Regions from separate parts of the Dactylosporangium maewongense genome, predicted to be linked through region 1. Evidence: riboswitches for the same ligand, from Rfam matches in the RefSeq annotation. Region 1 holds a riboswitch; each other region holds the start of a gene.
What was found. A riboswitch is a leader RNA that binds a small molecule or an ion and turns the genes downstream of it on or off. The one in region 1 is predicted to bind cobalamin.
Positions count from the first base shown of each region.

Region 2: it holds a riboswitch for cobalamin, as region 1 does, so the genes downstream of both, ABD332_RS29890 (ribonucleoside-diphosphate reductase subunit alpha) here and cobN (cobaltochelatase subunit CobN) in region 1, are expected to answer to the same signal.
Region 3: it holds a riboswitch for cobalamin, as region 1 does, so the genes downstream of both, bluB (5,6-dimethylbenzimidazole synthase) here and cobN (cobaltochelatase subunit CobN) in region 1, are expected to answer to the same signal.

Region 1 covers NZ_BAAAQD010000005.1:141,369-146,094, forward strand. The annotation lists gene ABD332_RS14920 (precorrin-2 C(20)-methyltransferase) at 1-996, opposite strand, end outside; gene ABD332_RS14925 (precorrin-8X methylmutase) at 993-1,667, opposite strand; gene ABD332_RS14930 (precorrin-3B synthase) at 1,664-2,803, opposite strand; cobalamin riboswitch at 2,918-3,139, shown strand; gene cobN (cobaltochelatase subunit CobN) at 3,180-4,726, shown strand, end outside.
Region 2 covers NZ_BAAAQD010000012.1:351,937-356,662, reverse strand. The annotation lists gene ABD332_RS29890 (ribonucleoside-diphosphate reductase subunit alpha) at 1-1,748, opposite strand, end outside; cobalamin riboswitch at 1,940-2,139, opposite strand; gene ABD332_RS29885 (beta-L-arabinofuranosidase domain-containing protein) at 2,414-4,726, shown strand, end outside.
Region 3 covers NZ_BAAAQD010000009.1:24,652-29,377, forward strand. The annotation lists gene ABD332_RS22795 (S8 family serine peptidase) at 1-190, opposite strand, end outside; gene ABD332_RS22800 (hypothetical protein) at 531-869, shown strand; gene ABD332_RS22805 (roadblock/LC7 domain-containing protein) at 866-1,372, shown strand; gene bluB (5,6-dimethylbenzimidazole synthase) at 1,422-2,042, opposite strand; cobalamin riboswitch at 2,081-2,283, opposite strand; gene ABD332_RS22815 (metallophosphoesterase) at 2,434-3,120, opposite strand; gene ABD332_RS22820 (MBL fold metallo-hydrolase) at 3,191-3,931, opposite strand; gene ABD332_RS22825 (GlxA family transcriptional regulator) at 4,003-4,726, shown strand, end outside.

The DNA.
Region 1 (4,726 bases):
CACGACGGCGACGCGGCGGCCTTCCTTCGCGAGGGACAGGGCGAACTCGGCGCGCTCCGACTCGACCTTGTTGTCGGAGGCGTGCCGGCGCTGGCGGGGGTTGGACGGGATCCGGGCCAGGTACGGGGCGTAGCCGACGAGGTCGGAGGCGGCCTCGACCGCGGCCAGGGCCTCGGGGGTGAGCCAGTCCCGGCCGGCTGGGCCGAGCCCGACGACGACGACCTCGCCGGCGGCGACCGCGGGCGGCGTGGACCGCAGCGCCGACGCCGTCTCCTCGTGCATGCGGCTCGGCAGCAGGGCGAGGGAGAAGTACGGGACCTCGGCCGGGTCCACAGTGGACAGAGGGGCGACGCGCTCGTTGGCGGTGGTGGCGCGCTCGACGTACCAGGCGTCATCGAGGCGGCCGGCGCGCTCCAGGGCGTCCCGGACGGCCCCGAACGTGCGGCCGAGCTTCATGACGGCGGCGGAGTCGGTGCTGGCGAGCCGCGCGGCCAGGTCGTCGACGGGCAGCGTGCCGGGCAGCACGGTGAGCACCTCGTCGCGCTCGACGAGGGGGCGGCCGAGCACCGCGGACGCGCCCGAGACGGAGGTGACGCCCGGCACGACCTCCGTCGCGTAGGCGTGCGACAGGCGCTTGTGCATGTGCATGTACGAGCCGTAGAAGAACGGGTCGCCCTCACAGAGCACGACCACGTCACGGCCGGCGTCGAGGTGCGCGGCGAGCCGGGCCGCCCACGCGTCGTAGTGCTCCTCGATGAGGGCCCGGTAGTCGCGGACCTCCTCGGTGGTGACCGGGTAGACGAGCGCCTCTTCGATCTGGCCGTCGCGCAGGTACGGCGCGGCGATCGAACGGGCGATGCTGCGCCCGTGGCGGGCGCTGTGGAACGCGACGACGGGTGCGGCGGCGACGAGCCGGGCCGCCTTGACCGTCACGAGCTCCGGGTCGCCGGGGCCGAGTCCTACGCCGTACAACCGACCGGTGTCCACTGTGGTCATTCCTTCTCGTCCGCGATGGCGTTGACGGCGGCGGCCGTCATCGCGCTGCCGCCCCGGCGGCCGTGCACGACCAGGTGTGGCAGGTCCGACGCCGCGAGCGCGACCTTCGACTCGGCCGCGCCGATGAACCCGACGGGGATGCCCAGCACGGCCGCGGGCCGGGGCGCGCCGGCCGCGATCATCTCCAGGAGCCGGAACAGCGCCGTCGGCGCGTTGCCGATGGCGACGACCGCGCCGTCGAGGCGCGGACCCCACAGGTCGAGGGCGGCGGCGCTGCGCGTGGTGCCCAGCTCATGGGCGAGCGCCGGGACCCGCGGGTCGCGCAGCGTGCACAGGACCTCGTTGTCGCGGGGCAGCCGGGCGCGGGTCACGCCGGAGGCGACCATCTCCGCGTCGCACAGGATCGGGGCGCCGTCGCGCAGGGCGGCGCGGGCGAGGCGCACGACGTCCGCGCTGTACCCGACGTCACCGGCGAGGTCGACCATGCCGCACGCGTGGATCATGCGGACGGTGACCTGGGCGACGTCGGCGGGCAGCGCGGACAGGTCGGCCTCGGCGCGGATCGTCGCGAACGACCGCCGGTAGATCTCCGCGCCGTCCTTGACGTAGTCGAAGCCACCGTCCTGGACGGAACCGGAGGCGCCATCAGCGACGGTCTCCTGAGCCGTCATGACAGCACCCGGTAGCCGTCGGCGGTCGCGAGCATCTCCACGTGCCTTCCCTTCGGTGCGCCGCAGCGCCGTTCGCAGCCGACCCAGTGCACCGGCAACGCATGGTCGAGACCGCTGAGGACGGCCGCGCGGGCGTCGGCGCGCACGTCGGCGAGGGCCTTCGCGCAGCCGGGCCGGCCGGCGCACGCCGTGACCCCGGCCCACGGTGTCGCGGGGTCGGTGCCGAGGCCGGCGGTCGTCAGCAGTGACTCGAGACGTCCAGCTTCTTCGACCGGCACGTCGGGCACGACGACGGTCCGCCACGGCGTGACGATGATCTCCCCCGGCGCCGCCGCGACGAGCGCCGCCGACTGCTCCGGTGTCAGCAGCCCGAGTGGTACGACCACCGTCAGCGCGACCAGTCCCCCGACCTGCGGGGCCCGTCCGACCGCCGGCCCAGGCGAGCCTACGAATTGGTCAACGTCTGTACCGGGGGCGAACCCCAGGCGGGCCGCCACCCGGGCCGGGCCGTCGGTCAGCTCGGCCAGCCGCCACGCGGTGCCGCCCTGCGCAGCGCGCTCGTCCAGGAACGCCCGGGACGCCCGGAGCAGCAGCTCAGCGGGGTTGTCACCGCCCCGGCCCGCGGTCGGGAGCCCGGCGAGGAGGAGGCGGTCGCCGTGCAGGCCGACGTCGCCGCCGAGCGGGGACACGTCGCCGCGCCCGTCGTCGATGGTCACCAGGAACCGGCCGGGCAGCGCCGCCAGCGCGGGGTCGGCGCACAGCCCGGCGTCGAACGCGGCCACCACCGGCCGCACGTCCAGCTCGCCGAGGCCGTCGCGGCCGCTGAGCGGGCTGGCGATGATGTTGCGGACCCGCTCGTGGGTGTCCGACGGCAGCAGTCCCGCGGCGGTGAGCCTGGCCGCCAGCTCCGGCGACGCGTCCGGCCGCAGCCCTCTGATCTGCACGTTTCCGCGCGAGGTGAGCTCCAGGGCGGGGTCGCCGAGGTCCGCGGCGGCGGCGCGGAGGACCGCGAGGGCTGGGACGGGCAGCCGCCCCCCGGGCAGCCGGACGCGGGCAAGACCGCCGTCGGCCGCCGCGTGGACCTGCACGGCACCCGGGCACCGGTCCGGAGCGTCACGTCCACTGGCAGCCTGCACGCGCCGGATACTACTGCGCAGCGCCGCCCCCGACCCAAGGAAGCCGACCAAGCGACCCGGCCAAGCGGGCCGACCGGCGGCGGCCGGCCCGGGCGAGCTTGACGCAAGGAAGCCGTGACCGGCAGAGTTGGCGGTGCTGTACGGCGACGTGTGGAGGAAGCCGGTGTGAATCCGGCGCGGTCCCGCCACTGTGACCGGGGAGTGGACCTCCGACGACGGCCACCGGGCCCAGCGCCCAGGGGGCCGGAGACGACGGCCACCGGGTGCGAGCCCGGGAAGGCCGGAGGCGAGCGCCGATCCGGGAGCCAGGAGACTCTCCGCCGCCGGAACCTTTCCCGACCGACTTGGGGCGCGGACCCCGAGGGAGGACCCCGGCGTGATCCTGCTGCTGTCGACGTCCGACACCGACCTGCTCAGCGCCCGTGCGAGCGGCGCGGCGTTCCGGCTGGCCAACCCGTCCCGCCTCACCGTGGAGGAGCTGCCGGCCCTGGCCGACGGCGCCGACCTGGTCGTGGTGCGGTTCCTGGGCGGCTACCGCGACTGGCAGGAGGGGTTCGACACGCTGCTGCGCCTGCCGGCGCCGGTGGTGCTGCTCGGCGGTGAGTCGCTGCCCGACGCGGAGCTGATGCGCCACTCGACGGTGCCCGCCGGCGTCGCCGCGGAGGCCCACGCCTACTTCACCGAGGGCGGCCCCGCCAACCTCGCCGAGCTGCACAACTTCCTCTCCGACACGGTCCTGCTGACCGGCCACGGGTTCGCGCCGCCGGTGCAGACCCCCGCGTGGGGAGAGCTGGACCGGGAGTCCACGGCCGACGGTCCGACCGTCGGGATCATCTACTACCGGGCGCACCACCTGGCGGGAAACACCGCGTTCGTGGAGACGCTCTGCGAGGCCGTCGAGGACGCGGGCGGGCGGGCCCTGCCGGTGTTCGCCTCGTCGCTGCGGGCCGCCCCGGCGGAGCTGCTCGACACGCTGCGGCAGGCGGACGCGCTGGTCGTCACGGTCCTCGCCGCGGGCGGCACCCGGCCCGCCGACGCGCAGGCCGGCGGCGAGGACGGGGCGTGGGACGTCGGCGCCCTGGCCGCGCTCGACGTGCCGATCCTGCAGGGGCTGTGCCTCACGAGCTCCCGCGACACCTGGGACGCCAACGACGACGGGCTGTCGCCGCTGGACACCGCGACGCAGGTCGCGATCCCCGAGTTCGACGGCCGGATCATCACGGTGCCGTTCTCGTTCAAGGAGATCGACGCCGACGGCCTCACCGTGTACGTCGCCGACCGGGAGCGGGCCGGCCGGGTCGCCGGGACCGCGGTCGCGCACGCCCGGCTGCGGCACCTGCGGCCCGAGGACCGCAAGATCGTGCTGATGCTCAGCGCGTACCCGACGAAGCACGCGCGGATCGGCAACGCGGTCGGCCTGGACACGCCCGCGAGCGTCGTGCGGCTGCTCGATGCGATGCACGCGCAGGGGTACGTCGGCGCCGACGGCTTCCCGAAGGACGGCGACGCGCTGATGCACACGCTCATCGCCGCCGGCGGGCAGGACGTGAACTGGCTCACCGAGGACCAGCTGCGCGGCAACCCGATCCGGATCTCCGCCGCCCGGTACCGGAGCTGGTTCGACACGCTCCCCGCCGACCTGCGGGAGGAGATGGAGCGGCACTGGGGGCCGGCGCCCGGTGAGCTGTTCGTCGACACGTCCCGCGACCCCGGCGGCGAGATCGTCCTCGCCGCGCTGCGCGAGGGCAACGTCGTGGTGATGGTGCAGCCGCCGCGCGGCTTCGGGGAGAACCCCGTCGCGATCTACCACGACCCCGACCTGCCGCCGAGCCACCACTACCTGGCCGCGTACCGGTGGCTCGCCGACGAGTTCGGCGCGCACGCGGTCGTGCACGTCGGCAAGCACGGCAACCTCGAGTGGCT
Region 2 (4,726 bases), on a different contig from region 1:
TGCGCCGCGGCCCGGGCCCGCAGCGCCGCCCACCGCCCGGGCTGTGCGGGGGTGGCGCCCCACAGGTCCGGGTGCAGCTCGCCGCGTGCCGCGCGGGTCTCGGCGAACGCCGGGTGCGGGCCGGACCGCTCCGCCAGCTCGGCGGACGTCTCGGCGGCGGTGAGGAGGATCTCCTCCTGGACCCGGGTGGACAGGTCCCGCGCCGGCTCGGAGTCGAACGGCAGCCGGAGCGTGAAGAACGCGTCCTGCAGGCCCATCAGGCCGAGGCCGACCGGCCGCCAGCGCGGGTTCGACGCGGCGGCCTGCGCCGCCGGGTAGTAGTTGATGTCGATGACCCGATCAAGGAACACGACGGCGGTGCGGACGGTCTCCCGCAGCCGCTGCCAGTCGACGCCGTCGGCGGTGACGTGCGCGCCGAGGTTGATCGAGCCCAGGTTGCACACGGCGGTCTCGTCGTCGCTGTTGACCTCGAGGATCTCGGTGCACAGGTTCGACAGGTGGATGGTGTTGCCGGGCGCCCCGGTCTGGTTCGACAGCGCGTTGGAGCGGTCCTTGAACGTCATCCACCCGTTGCCGGTCTGGGCGAGCGTGCGCATCATCCGGGCGTACAGGTCACGGGCCTTGACCGTCCTGACCGCCCGCTTCTCCGCGACGCGGTAGGCGTCGTCGAACGCCTCGCCGTGCAGGTCGGGCAGCTCCGGCGCGTCGGACGGGTCGATGAGCGACCAGTCGGCGTCGGCCTCGACCCGGCGCATGAACTCGTCCGGGATCCAGTTGGCCAGGTTCAGGTTGTGCGTGCGTCGGGACTCCTCGCCGGTGTTGTCCCGCAGCTCCAGGAACTCCTCGATGTCCGGGTGCCACGGCTCCAGGTACACGCACGCGGCACCCTTGCGCCGGCCGCCCTGGTTCACCGCCGCGACCCCGGCGTCGAGGGTCTTCAGGAACGGCACGATCCCGTTGGACCTGCCGTTGGTGCCGCGGATGAGCGCGCCCCGGCCGCGGACCCGCGTCCAGGAGATGCCGATGCCGCCGGAGAACTTCGACAGCTTCGCGACCTGGTGGTAGCGCTCGTAGATCGAGTCGAGCTCGTCGCGGGGCGAGTCGACCAGGAAGCAGGAGGACATCTGGGTGTGCCGGGTGCCGGAGTTGAACAGCGTCGGCGAGCTCGGCAGGTACGCCAGGGACGACATGAGCCGGTAGAAGCCGGTCGCCTCGGACGGCGTCCGCGACAGCCCGCAGGCCACCCGCAGCAGCCAGTACTGCGGCGTCTCCACGACGAGGCGGCTGGTCGGGTGGCGCAGCAGGTACCGGTCGGCGACCGTCCGCAGCCCGAAGTACTCGAACCGCAGGTCACCGTCCGGGTCGACGGCGTCGTCGAGCTCGCGGGCGTGGCGGGCCACGAACGCCGCCGTCTCGTCGCCGATCAGCCCCAGGTCGTGGGCGTGGCGGATCGACTGGCTGAAGCCGGCCACGCCCTGCCCGCGGACCTCCTTGCCGACGTACGCGGCGAGCAGCCGCGCCGCGAGCCTCGAATACTGCGGCTCCTCACCGATGAGCTCGGCGGCGGTCTGGATCGACAGCTTGTCCAGCTCCGCGGTGGTGGCGCCGTCGTACAGGCCGCTGATCGTCCTGGTCGCCACCCGCAGCGGGTCGACCTCGTCGAGGCCGCCGACCCACCGCTCGACCGCCTTGACGATCTTGCCGACGTCGACCGGCTCCAGGTCGCCGTCGCGGTTCCGGACCCGCATCGCAGGCCGGCGTGGCTGCGCCGTCGTGACCGTCACTGGCTCTCTCCTCGCGAGCTCGTTCCAGTGGATCCGAGGTCGCGGGGACGCCGAACGGCGCGCACGGCGGGTCGCCCGTCCGTGAACCGTTCATGGTGGCGTCGGCCGTCCCGCGCGGCCTCGAAGCCGCCACGCACGGGGCGTGCGTGGCGCGCTGGCAGGTCTTCGGACTCGCGGGCGTGACCACGGATGGTCGCCTACTGGCCGTCACTTCCCAGGCCGGATGGCCCAGTGTGCTCGACGGCGGTCGTTCCCACTCACCGCTGCGGGGCAGTCCCGGACTCGCACCGGGTTCCCTCTTGCCTCGACCCGGCCCCGCTGGGGGACCGGCTCGAACCAGCTGCGTCGAGCACCATATCTAGGGTCGCCGAAAAATGCACACACCACATGTCGGTGCGGCGTGTTGTGATCTTCACATTCCGCGGCCGGCTGTCCCGTGACAGCCGTGCCGACGTGTCGTGTGCCCGGCCCGTGCCCTTGAAGGTTGCCGATTCCTCTGGCAGTCTCGTCATGCCGCCGCGATGTTAGCGCTCACTTCACCCGCCAGTCATGAGGTGCGGACGCGTCGCACAAGCATGTTAACGCTCACACATCCAACGCCCGCCGTCACGGTCGAAAGGATCAACCCCATGCCTCACCCCAGCGTCAGCCGCCGCCGGCTGCTGCAGACCACCGGCGCCGTCGCCGCCGCCTCGGCGGCCGCGCCCCTGCTAGGCGCCCCGACCGCCGCGGGCGCCGCCCTCGCCCCGGCCCGCGCCGACATCGGCGTCTCGGCCTACGCGTTCGACCTCGGGCAGGTGCGGCTGAGCACCGGCCGCTTCCTGGACAACCAGAACCGGACCCTGGCCTACCTGCGCTTCGTCGACGTCAACCGGCTCGTCTACAACTTCCGTGCCAACCACCGGCTGTCCACCGCCGGCGCCGCCGCGACCGGCGGCTGGGACGCGCCGACCTTCCCGTTCCGCACCCACATGCAGGGCCACCTGCTGACCGCCTGGGCCCAGGCCTACGCGGTGCTCGGCGACACCACCTGCCGCGACAAGGCCAACGCCATGGTCGCCGCGATGGCCGCCTGCCAGGCCAACAACGCCGCCGCCGGCTTCAGCACCGGCTACCTGTCCGGCTTCCCGGAGTCCGACTTCACCGCCCTGGAGGCCGGCACCCTCAGCAACGGCAACGTTCCCTGGTACTGCATCCACAAGACCCTCGCCGGGCTGCTGGACGTGTGGCGGTACATCGGCAGCACCCAGGCGCGTGACGTGCTCCTCGCCCTCGCGGGCTGGGCCGACTGGCGCACCGGCCGGCTCAGCGCGAGCCAGATGCAGACCACGCTGGGCGTCGAGTTCGGCGGCATGAACGCGGTCCTCACCGACCTGTACCAGCAGACCGGCGACGCGCGCTGGCTCACCGCGGCCCAGCGCTTCGACCACGCGGCCGTGTTCAACCCGCTCGCGTCCAACACCGACCAGCTCAACGGGCTGCACGCCAACACCCAGGTGCCGAAGTGGATCGGCGCCGCCCGCGAGTACAAGGCGACCGGCACCACCCGGTACCGCGACATCGCCGTCAACGCCTGGAACATCACCGTCAACGCCCACACGTACGTCATCGGCGGCAACAGCCAGGCGGAGCACTTCCGCGCCCCCAACGCCATCGCCTCCTACCTGGCCAACGACACGTGCGAGCAGTGCAACACGTACAACATGCTGAAACTCACCAGAGAGCTCTGGCTGCTCGACCCGAACAACGCCGCCTACTTCGACTTCTACGAGCGGGCGCTGCTCAACCATCTCATCGGCGCGCAGAACCCCGCCGACAGCCACGGCCACATCACCTACTTCACCGGCCTGCAGGCGGGCGCCCGGCGCGGCGTCGGCCCGGCGTGGGGCGGCGGCACGTGGAGCACCGACTACGACAGCTTCTGGTGCTGCCAGGGCACCGGCGTCGAGACCAACACGAAGCTGATGGACTCCATCTACTTCTCCAACGGCACCACGCTGACGGTGAACCTGTTCGTGCCGTCGGTGCTCACCTGGAGCCAGCGCGGGATCACGGTCACGCAGACCACCACGTATCCGGTCAGCGACACCACCACGCTGCAGGTCACCGGCAGCGTCGGCGGCTCCTGGACCATGCGGATCCGCATCCCGTCGTGGACCTCGGGCGCGACCGTCAGCGTCAACGGCACCGCGCAGAGCATCGCGACCACACCCGGCACGTACGCGTCGCTGACCCGGTCGTGGACGTCCGGCGACACCGTCACCGTCCGCCTGCCGATGGCCGTGGCGGTCCGGCCCACCAACGACAACGCCAACGTCGTCGCCGTCACCTACGGCCCGGTCGTCCTCGCCGGCAACTACGGCAACACCGCGCTGTCCTCGCTGCCCGCCCTCACCACCTCGTCGGTGACCCGCACCGGCAGCGGCTCGCTCGCCTTCACCGCCACCGCCAACGGCACGAACGTCGGCCTGGGCCCGTTCCAGGACGCGCACGGCTTCAACTACACCGTCTACTGGAGCGCCAACGGCGCATCCTCCGTGCCGAACTACCGGCTGGTCAACGCCGCCAGCGGCCTGGTGCTCGGCGTGCAGAACATGTCCACCGCCGACGGCGGCCTGGCACTGCAGTGGACCGACAACGGCACCGCCGACCACAACTGGGAGCTCGTCGTCGACGGCACCGCCGTCCGCCTCCGCAACCTCAACAGCGGTAAGGTGCTCGGCATCCAGAACATGTCCACTGCCGCGGACGCCGTCGCCCTGCAGTGGGCCGACAACGGCACCGCCGACCACCGCTGGACGATCGTCGACAACGGCGACGGCAACCACAAGCTCCGCAACGTCAACAGCGGCCTGGTCCTGGGCATCCTGGGCAACTCGACCGCCAACGGCGGCCAGGCCGTCCAGACCGCCGACGACGGCAGCACCGACAACCTGTGGCGG
Region 3 (4,726 bases), on a different contig from region 1:
GCTGGGCCTGGGTGGCGATCGCGGTGGAGCCGTCCTTCAGCGTGACGATGTAGCGGCCTGCCACCGCGTCGGGACTGTCCGCGTACAGGATCGCGCCCTGCGCGACGGCCGCCGCCGGCGCGGCCGCCGCGAAGGCACCGGCCAGCCCCGCCACGAGCGCGACGCCGGCCGCCGTAATTCGGTGGAACACGGTGAGACCTCCTCCGAGGGATGCCAGCTCCGTGGCCGGGTCCGGTTGACGCCGACCCCGGAGGGCTGGAGCAGAAGGTAGGAGGACGCGACCGGCGAAGGTCACCCCGGTGAACAGACGGCGACGATCTGCGCCGTCAAAACTGTTTATGAGTTGCGTGCGCTCACCGGCAGTGACCGGTGGATCGGTTGAGAAGCCAGCCGGCTATGAGCCGTCTGGCTAAAAGCTGCGTCGAAGGGTGCAGCGAAAGATCGCTTCGTGCGAGGCTGGCCGCGGCACCCGCACCAGCTCAGGAGGCACGGATTTGAGCAACAACCTGGATGTCGCGCTGAAGAGCGCGATGAACATCGAGGGGGCGTTCGCGGTCGCGCTCGTCGACTACACCAGCGGCATGACGCTGGGCACCCTCGGCGGCGGCGCCGACTTCGACATCACGGTGGCCGCGGCCGGCAACACCGACGTCGTGCGGGCGAAGCTGCGCACCATCGAGATGCTCGGTCTCGGCGAGCCGATCGAGGACATCCTCATCACGCTCGACAGCCAGTACCACATCATCCGGCCGCTGCACTCCCGCAACGGCCACGGGCTGTTCCTGTACGTCGCGCTCGCGAAGGCGCGCGCCAACCTCGCGCTGGCCCGCCACCAGCTGCGCGCGATCGAGGAGGGCCTCGAACTGTGACGTCCGGCTTCTTCGGCGGCGCCCCCGACGAGGACGGCCTGCCGCGCAGAGAGGGCCTCGAGCCCGGGGGCGGCGTCGGTCAGCTGCAGTCGCCGCAGTTCGGCGCGCGGCCCGAGCCGCTCGACGCCGCCCTGTCCCCGGTGCGCGCCGCGATGGCGGACCTGCGCCTGCGCGTGCCGGGGGTCCGCGGCAGCGTGCTCGCCGGCGTCGACGGCCTGCTGGTCACCTATGACCTGGGCGCGTACGACGCCGGCGGAGGCACTGAGCCGCACGACGCGGCCGCGCTGGCGGCGACGACGTTCGGCCTGGGCCGGCAGGTGGCGCTGGTGCTGGGGCAGTCACCGTTCCGGGACGCGACCATGCGCAACGACGGCGGCTACTTCACCGTGTACGCCGTGGACGGCAGCACGCTGCTCGCGGTGCTCGGCAGCGATGGGCTCAACGTCGCCCGCCTGCACCTGGAGGCCCGCCCGACCTGCCAGCAGCTCGCCGCGCTGCTCTGAGCCCCGCCCCGGTCCCGCCCGGCGCCGTGCCCGCCCCGCGCGGCGCCGGCTACCAGCGGTCGTGATGCACGGCGTCGGCGAGCGGTGCCCGGCGGCGCCAGCCGTGCCGCTCCAGGTCGGGGACGGATTCCAGGTGGGTCACCGGGCCCAGGCACAGCCAGGCGACCGGGCGGATGCCGGCCGGGACGCCCAGCAGCTCACGGACGAACGGCTCGCGGTAGAACGACACCCAGCCGACGCCGAGCCCCTCCGCGGTCGCGGCCAGCCACAGGTTCTGGATGGCGAGGCAGACGGAGTAGAGGCCGGCGTCGGCGATCGCGTGCCGGCCGAGGACCGCCGGGCCGCCGCGGCCAGGGTCGTACGTGACGACCACGGACAGGGTCGACTCCAGCACCCCGTCGATCTTGATGCGGGCGAAGGCCGCGGCCCGGTCGGCGTCGAGCGTCGCGGCGAACGTGTCGCGTTCGGTGCGGACGTGGTCGTGGAAGGCGCCGCGCAGGGCGGGGTCGCGGACGAGGACGAAGTCCCACGGCTGGGACAGGCCGACGCTCGGCGCGGCGTGGGCGGCGCCCAGCACGCGGTCGAGGACGTCGGCGGGGATCGGCGCGCCATTGAACTGGCCGCGCACGTCGCGGCGGCGGTGCACGACGTCGTACAGGTCGGTGCTCATCAGGGCAGGCTCCCGCTGCTCGTGGCCGCCCGTCACGGACGGCCGGTGACCGCGAGGCCGGTCTTCGGACTCTCGGATCAACGCCTGCACCGTCCGCCTTCCCAGCCCTGAGGCCAGTGACCGCGCACCGCTGGTGCGCATGGACGGCAGCTCCCCGATCACCGCGGCGGGCCCGTGCCGGATTCACACCGGCTTCCCGATTCTCCCCGGTCGCCCGGGGCACCTCGCTTCAGTTCGTGCCGTCCGGCAGCATACGCGGCGGCCCGGCCGGGCCGCGGCATTCGCGGACCGCAGGGGCTCAGTCCGCGGCATTCGCGGACCGCAGGGGCTCAGTCCGCGGCATTCGCGGACCGCAGGGGCTCAGTCCGCGGCATTCGCGGACCGTCAGGGCTCAGGGCACGCAGAGCCGGTAGTGAGTGGTGAGCCGGCCGTCCTCGACGAGGTGGAACGCGAGCGCCGGCGGCGGCTCGGGCCGGTCCTCGGGCTCCCACGGCAGCACCATCGTCGACTCGACGCCCGGCGCGGCGAGCACGGGCACGCCCGCGAACGTGCCGACGGCGGCGCTGTGGACGTGCCCGCACAGGACGGCGAGCACGTCCGGGTGGCGGCGGAGGACCTCGGCGAGCCGGCCGGCGCCGAGCTGGCGGACCTGGTCCGCGGCGGGCTTGCCGACCGGTACCGGCGGATGATGGCAGCACACGAGCGCGGGCGTGCCCGTCGCCGCCGCGAGGGTGCCGTCGAGCCACCGGAGGGTGCCGTCGTCGAGCCAGCCCTCGGCGTGCCCGGGCACCGACGAGTCGCACAGCGCGAACAGCACCCCCGCCACGGTCTCGGCGCGGTCGGTCCGGAACGCGGCCGGGTCGTCGTGGTTGCCGGGCACCGCGAGGACGGGCACACCGAGCGTCCGGAGCCGGCCGAACGCGGCGTATTCGGCGTCGAGTCCGTGGTCGGCGACGTCGCCGGTGACGAGCACGGCGTCCACCGGTTCGCGGAGGCTGCCGATGTACGCGATGACGCGGTCGAACCGGTCGGGCGGCTGCGCGCCGAGGTGGAGGTCGCTGAGGTGGGCGATGAGCACCCCTGCCGGTTACCCCGGCACCCGCGCGGCTACCGCGGCGGGTGCGCGTCGCCCGCCGCGGTCCCGTGGTTTATCGAAGCAGGCGGGCGCTGCCCGCGGTTTCGAAGGCGGCGCGGACGTCGGTGATGCCCTCGGTGAAGTGGGCCCAGCTGTCGACGTGGACCGGCACCACGGTCTTCGCGTCCAGGAGCCTGGCCGCCGCCAGCATCCCGGTCGCGCCGAGGGTGAGGTCGGCGTCGCCGAGCAGCGCGGTGCGGGCCCGGCCGCCGAACAGGATCGCCACGTCGACGGACGGGAAGCGCTCCGCGACCGCGGCGACGACGTCCAGCGACGCGTTGTCGCCGCTGACGTAGACGGTCGGCAGGCCGTCGCCGTGCAGGACGAACCCGGTGACCGGACCGGTGAGGTGCTCGGTGCCGTCGGGGCCGTGCTGCGCGGGGACGGCGGTGACCCGCACGTGGCCGTCGCCGCCGGGCCGGGGCAGGTCGGTGTGGGACCACGGCTCCAGGCCGGTGACCTGGCCGCCCAGGCGGGCGGCCGCCGCCGGGGTGCTGAGCACCACCGGTACCGACGCCGCGAACGCACGACCGAGGGTGTCGAGGTTGTCGGGGTGCTGGTCGTGCGAGAGCAGCACGACGTCGACGGCGCCGGCGTCGTCGGGGGTGCCGGCGGCGGGCTCGGTCTTGGTCAGCACGCGGCTGCCGAGCGGGTACTGCCCGGGCGGGTCGAACGTGGGGTCGGTGATGAACGTGACGCCACCGACGCCGAACACCACCGTCGGGCCGCCGAACCGCTGGAACTGCATCGTCATGGGCATCACCTTCGCCGGTCCCGGCGCCCGCCGGCAGTGGCCGGAACGCCATCCTCCGATACGATCAAGCCATGACGCGCTCGGCGACGACGGTCGGGGTGCTCATCGGCGACGGCGCGCCGATGCTGGAGGTCGCCGTGGCACCCCGGGTGTTCGGCGTCGCGGCCGCCTTCGACGTGCGGACCGCGGGGGAGCACCCCGGCCCGCTGACGACGACGGCCGGCATCGCCCTCACCGCCCCGCACGACCTCGACGACCTCGACACCGCCGGCGTCGTCGTCGTGCCCGGCTGGCGGGTGCCCGGCGGCGCGCCGGTCGCGCCCGGCATCCTCGACCGGCTCCGCCGCGCGCACGACGAGGGCGCCACCGTGGTCGGGCTGTGCCTGGGCGCGTTCGTGCTCGCCGAGGCCGGCCTGCTCGACGGCCGCCGCGCCACGACGCACTGGCGGCACCTGCCCGAGTTCGCGTCCCGCTTCCCCGCGGTCGACGTCGTCGAGGACGTGCTGTATGTCGACGAGGGCCTGGTCGTCACCAGCGCCGGCAGCGCCGCGGGCCTCGACGCCTGCCTGCACCTGCTGCGCCGCGACCACGGCCCGGCGCTCGCCAACGCGGCCGCCCGCGCCCTCGTCGTCGCCCCGCACCGGGCCGGCGGGCAGGCCCAGTTCATCGAGCGCCCGGTCCCGCGGCTGCGCGACGGCGACGCCGTGGGCGACGCGATGCGCTTCGCCCTGGAGCGCCTCGACGACCCGACCCTGGACGTCGACCGTCTCGCCGCCACCGCCCACCTGAGCCGCC